Regions from separate parts of the Desulfosporosinus paludis genome, predicted to be linked through region 1. Evidence: riboswitches for the same ligand, from Rfam matches in the RefSeq annotation. Region 1 holds a riboswitch; the other holds the start of a gene.
The links. Region 1 has a riboswitch for cobalamin ahead of VZF35_RS17960 (energy-coupling factor ABC transporter permease). Riboswitches for the same ligand answer to the same signal wherever they lie in the genome.

Region 2: another riboswitch for cobalamin. It lies ahead of VZF35_RS25380 (AIR synthase related protein); the one in region 1 lies ahead of VZF35_RS17960 (energy-coupling factor ABC transporter permease).

What each region holds. Positions count from the first base shown of each region.
Region 1 is NZ_CP144211.1:3,611,233-3,614,383, reverse strand. Features, by position in the region: gene cbiQ (cobalt ECF transporter T component CbiQ) at 1-265, opposite strand, end outside; gene VZF35_RS17965 (hypothetical protein) at 268-612, opposite strand; gene VZF35_RS17960 (energy-coupling factor ABC transporter permease) at 599-1,294, opposite strand; cobalamin riboswitch at 1,450-1,639, opposite strand; gene VZF35_RS17955 (hypothetical protein) at 1,996-2,256, shown strand; gene VZF35_RS17950 (hypothetical protein) at 2,273-2,533, shown strand; gene VZF35_RS17945 (hypothetical protein) at 2,573-2,713, opposite strand.
Region 2 is NZ_CP144211.1:5,125,169-5,128,319, forward strand. Features, by position in the region: gene VZF35_RS25375 (flavodoxin family protein) at 135-953, shown strand; cobalamin riboswitch at 1,041-1,216, shown strand; gene VZF35_RS25380 (AIR synthase related protein) at 1,302-2,051, shown strand; gene VZF35_RS25385 (ECF transporter S component) at 2,124-2,639, shown strand; gene VZF35_RS25390 (ABC transporter ATP-binding protein) at 2,667-3,151, shown strand, end outside.

The DNA of each region.
Region 1 (3,151 bases):
TGCCATTCGTAAAGATTAGGCTGAGGAATACCAACCAAGCTACCCCGAAAGGGATATATAGGCGGATGAACAGGTGCCGCCACGGCAGGCTCATAGTACGGAAAGAAGCCAGGGTGACCAGCCAGAGGCCGGCCACCAAATACCAATGATTGAGAAGAGTTGAGACAATGATGGCACTCAGAAATAATACGGTTTTTACCCGGCCATCCCAACGATGCAACGGACTATCAGCGGCGGTAATTTTGTCCAAGACAGCCAATTCCATAGTCATTCCACCTCTAAGGATTGTTCTTCATTCGTTGGTTTGCCGAAAAGCTTTTCCCAATGGTGACCAACGATTAAGCCAGCAAAGAAGTTGGCAACGGAAAAGGCTCCTACTTGGGCATCACCCGGTAATTCTGCGAAGGGATGATGTTCCCCTTGGGTTACCTTTGTGGCTAGATTGTTTACCAAGTCATCGGTACCACCAGCCTCCATGTCATGACTCGCCATATATTTGCCCGCCCCGAAAATGAAAAGCAATAGGACGAACATTACGGATAGCATGATTTTAGTAAATGAATCGAACCATTGAATTTGCTGGTTTGATGTCTGTTCTTTAGTGATTGACATTTAGTTTTACCTCCTGGTTGGATTTTTGGCGAAGTTTAATCCCAGGCAGCAAATCCGGTCGACGATTAACCATGACTTGAAGAACTGCTGCGGTAAAGACAGCTTCAGCTATGGCTAGAGGCAATTGGGTGGGGCCATAACCCATAAAAAAGATCATCCATTGTTTAAGCAAAGGAACATGACCGTGTAAACTAAGGGCAAGCTCAAAAGAACTCGTTAAATAGGTCAATATGTCACCAACGAAACCCGCTACCCCAGCGGCCAACCAGAGAGGACTTCGTAGGGAACGTAAAATCTTCCAACTTAAGTAACCAGAAATACCTCCCACAATTCCCATGGAAAAGGTGTTAGCACCAATGGTTGTGATACCACCATGGCCCAAAAAGATAGCCTGAAAAAAGAGAACAATAGCGGAAATTACGGCAGTTGCTAAAGGGCCGACAATAATTGCAGCTAGAGGGGTACCACAAGGATGGGAACAAGAACCTGTCACTGGCACTGGCAAGTGCATCGCCGAAATAACAAATACCGCCACACCAGTCATAGCCAAGAAAGGTTTATAGGATAAGTTTTCTTTGACCTTCTTTTTAATTTCTCTTATGCCTGGGATAATAAATGCGGTAGTGACAGCGTACCATGAACCCCAAGCTAAGGGAGATAAAATACCATCTTCAATATGCATTGCAAAAAACCTCCAATTAATTAACGATCTCGAAGTAAGAAATTATGAGAAGGACAATAAAAAAACCCTTCACCAACAGAAGGGTTAAAAGTTCAACCAGTATCAGGTAAGATTACCAAAAACACAAGTATACACCTCCCTAACATCCCGTAGGTAGTTTCGACTTCGGTATGAGCAGGTCTCCTGGCTCAAGATCATCATCAACTCACGTCTTCCCGGATAAATCCCAGTGACACTATGCGAGTTAACTCCCTTTTACAGTGGCGGGTACCGCGTCAGCTTCTACTGACTTCCCTTTTCAATTCCTTCCCTCAGGAAAGAATCACTCATCCCTTGATATTTAATTATTTTTAATTGTAACACAACTCAAGATAGTCTGTCTAGATTATTCGAAGTCCAAAATCCTCCGTGTATGGTAACTGATTTAATCTATACGTTTGCTGGTGGTGACACTCCGCTGGTACTACCCCTTATTGCACTTTTTTACATGAATCGTTGCCCAACGTGGGATTACTTTCCTGATGGAACCAAACTTCCACTTCCAGATGGGCATCAATTATCAAAACATGTCGGTTGCCTTACGATTTTCGATAACTCCTTGATCGGGAACCCAATTCATTCGAGTTCACCCCCCTCTCCTCTTGCACTGGATTTAGCAACAAAGCAACACTTTGCAAAATGTAACCTAGGAGGACTCAACAATGGATGACTACATTTTTCGGCGAGAACTTGATTTACAAACGAACCTACCTGAAATGATCGATCATATAAAAAACGATCGTCCATTCCGCAAAATGGACATGACTAAAAAGAAGGAATTGTTCGATGAGTATTACACCTTCGTCAAGAACAGTTTTCTTTCAGAAGGCCCTTCAGAAGAAGAAAAAATCAGCATCCAAAATGCCGCAATGGAAGAAATGTTAGAACGTGCTCGGCAGGAAATGAGAAAAACCATGCATTAAGAGGAGGTCTATAGACATGGATGAAGACACTTTCTGGCGGGAGTTTTATTTTGCAACAGACTTTCCAGAGATGATTGCCGAAATAAAAGCTTCTCGCCAGTTCAGGAAGAAGACTTTAAAAGAGAAATATGAACTGTACGATAGCATATATAAAATGGTCAAAAAATTTTATCTTTCAGGCTATGTCTCGGAGGAAGAACAAGAAAAGATAAACGATGCTGCGTTACAACAAATTATGGAACATGGCTTAGAGGAATTGGAAATGACTTTCCAGTAAAGAAAAAAGCAACCTTAGATTGAGGCCACTTTACACTATTTAGATTAATTCATCCAACCAATGATAATACTCATTTTCTGATTGTCCTATGCTAAACTTATTTCTTGCATCCATTAATTCAGCGTTAATTTCACATTTATCGGCATCACGAAGTAGCATTATTCGAATTGGTGCATCCACTGATTATACCCCCTGTTGTTTTATAAGCACGTATCTAATAATTGAAAAACCAGTATCACTTATCTTTCAACACGTTTTTTAAATATTCTTCCCTGTGTGACAATTTTTCACAAATATTGAGGTCCAGAAAGTGAGTTTAAAATGTACCCTATTATCTCAAGTTCTGGCCCTCTGTTCTTACATTGAAGGCTGTAATATGATTAGTTATTGATCCTAGCGCGTACACAAGCTTGACTTCAGCAGGCGATCATAATTATTACGGTAATTGATAAATAACAACGCCCCACCCAGCAAGCAATACTTACTGGGTGGGGCATTAAAGTTAAGTGAGTTGTTTGAAGTTCAATCAGGTCAGTTTTAAATGCAATGCTCAATTAACCCGTTTTTATGTGCATAGAGGGGTAGAGCTTGTACTCGTTCTAATACATGTTCAATTTG
Region 2 (3,151 bases), 1.5 Mb from region 1:
AAATCCATATATTTACATAGAGGAGTGAATGATATAATAATGGTATAACGTTTTACTTTAAAGCATTATACCTAACAAAAAACTTTTTGAATTATTATAAGTTGCGCGAACTATAGACTAGAAGGAGAGATATCATGAAAAAGATCTTAGGAATAGTTGCTTCGCAAAGGAAATTGGCCAATGGCGAAATCTTAATTAAAGAAACGGCTGCCTCAATTGGAGAAGAAGTAAAACTTGATCTTCTCAAGCTGCCAGAATTAAACCTTCGGCCCTGCAAAGCGTGTTATGCCTGTTTAGTCCCAGATCAACCATGTCCTCTTATCGATGATTTATATTCAGTATTCGAAAGAATAAAAGAAGCTGATGGAATCATTTTATCAGCTCCATGCTACGCCTTAGGCCCTGCTGGGATAACCAAACTGTTAGGTGATAGGATTATCGCCCTTGCACAACATATCGATGAAATCTGGGGAAAACCTTGTGTGATCATTGGTACTGCAGGAATCAAAGGTTGGGAAGGGTATACCCTATCTGCTTTAATCGCCAATGCTCGATTTCTGGGTCTGGAGGTTAAAGATGCCCATATGTTTATTGGCGCCCTGCCCGGTGAGGCTTTATTACAGTCAGAAGTGAAGGAACGAATACAAGCTCTTGGAAACTCGTTATTCGGTGAACCTCGCCCATTAGAAGCCGGTCAATGTCCTACCTGTTGGTCCGACCTCTGGAAGTTCCCCAGACCTAATCATGCTGTCTGCCCGTTTTGCGGTCAGGAAGCGGAGATTCGTTCATTGGACAACGGAACGAATTTGCATTGGGAGTTTGGTCCTAAAGCCAGTCGCTTTAACAAAAGTGATTTGAAAGAACATTTTCAGGTCTGGTTGAACGATCAAGTTCGAGAGTTTGGTAAACGCCGTAAAGAGCTGGCGGTTATACGAAATCGCTACAAAGGTTAGGTACACTGAAATACACTAGTCACGACGCGGAAGAAGATTCAAAAAAGTCTTGTAATCTAGTCCTTCATGGATTAAAATACGATTAATTCAATAATTATTTTTATAGGTGCCCTTAAATGGGGAGAATAGGGAACTGGGTGAAAATCCCGGACGGACCCACCACTGTAAAAGAGGAGACTTGTACATTAACCACTGGGAAACCGGGAAGGGGTATAAGTTGCTGATTCTAAGTCAGGAGACCTGCCTATAATGTAAGTGACCTGGATCAAGGTAAAGTTCATGGTCAATTTTCTTATTCATAAAGGATAGAAAATTGATTGTGAACTTTTGTTTTTTATAGGAAAGGGGGTGGAAACATTGGGATATCAGGGGCGGGATATCGAAGTAGTTTCGATAAACCCAGAACAATATCTTGTAGCTTCTTGTGATTCCTGCGGGGCGATTGGCCTAAAAAGTTTTGACATAGTTCAGGTTGCCTGGTCCATCACAGGGAGGCTGACGGCACGAGTAGCCTTATTGGAAATTTTAGCCGTGGGAGCGACGCCTAAGGTCATGACCGTGGCGATTTCTAATGAACCATACCCGACAGGTGAAGAATTATTAAAGGGGGTGAAGGAAGAGCTGATATCCGCCGGTCTGGCACTCCCTTTAGCCATCAGCACAGAAAAGAACATGGTGACACAAGAAACTGCACTCGGTATCAGTGTCGTAGGAATAGTAATGAAACATCAATTGCGGCTTGGAACTTCCCAACCTGGAGATGACGTCTTTTGTTTAGGTCTGCCCAAAGTTGGCCCTGAAGCCAGTAACCCTGAGGATCCTGAAATTATCCAGATAAAGCATCTGAATAAGCTTTTAGGAATCTCAGAAATTCATGACATGATACCCGTTGGATCGAGAGGAATCCGCACGGAGGCAGAGCAGCTTGCCTTAAATAGCCATAGCCGGCTGTTGTTCTACCCGTCTTGTAGCTTAAATATGGACAAATCGGCCGGACCTTCTACCTGCCTAATCATTTCGTCGCCTCGCCCGGTTACAAATCTTGTTTTTTCAGATCTTAAACAACTACCTATTCATAAGATTGGAACGCTAGTCTAACCACTTTTATTAAAGAGCATCACTTACTTATTTCTACTGAAACGACCACTTAATTTAAGGAGGAGTAAACTTATGAGTCAAATTAACACCGAATCTAAGGAAGTTAAACTTTCTGCTTGGAATGTCAAAAGACTTTCCATCATGGCCATTTTCATTGCCTTAAGTGCTGTAGGTGCATTGATTAAAATTCCAAGTCCTGTCGGAACAATTGGCATGGATTCAGCTCCAGGATTTTTCAGTGCCTTAGCCTTTGGAGGCATTGAAGGTGCGGTTGTTATTTCCTTTGGGCATTTGTTAACATCGGCGGTGGTCGGATTCCCTTTAACTATTCCTGTCCATCTTTATATTGCTTTCCAGATGGCTTTATGGGCTTTGGCCTATCGCTGGGTAAACAAAACGCTGGGTCTTATACCGGCAGTCATCGTAGGTATCATCCTCAATGGGGTTGTATCTTCTTTTGCCATGGTTCCCATCATGGGAATGGGGGGCGCTCTGGGAGTACTGCCTTTTCTCGTCGTCGGATCAGCACTTAATGTCATTGTTTCCGCGATTGCTTATAAAGCCATTAAGGGAAGCCGCTTAATTTAAACTCATAAGGAGGAAACCTTAGAAACCGTGGGAATTGAAAGAGCTGACAAAGACTTAGAAAATAAGAATGCCATTGAACTTACGAATGTCTCATATTATTATCCAAACGCTGTAGAAGCAAGTTTAAAAACCATATCCTTAACCGTGGAAAAGGGAAAGTTCATCGTTTTAATGGGAGAAACCGGAGCAGGAAAAACGACCCTTAGTTTGTGTCTTAACGGGCTGATTCCACAACTTCTTGAAGGTAAGCTGACAGGTCAAGTGGTCGTGGCCGGTCAGGATGTAAGGAAGACTCCTGTACAATTGATGTCCAAATTTTTGGGGCTCGTCCTCCAGGACCCGGAGAGTCAGCTTATTGGTCGAACGGTGGAGGAAGACACCGCTTTTGGCCCCCGTAACATTTCAGTACCTTTAGAAGAGATCCAACAGAGAGTTAATGGTACTTTAGAGAAAGTAAGACTTCAAGGCTATAATCAACGATTGACAGAAGAGTTATCCGGTGGGGAGAAACA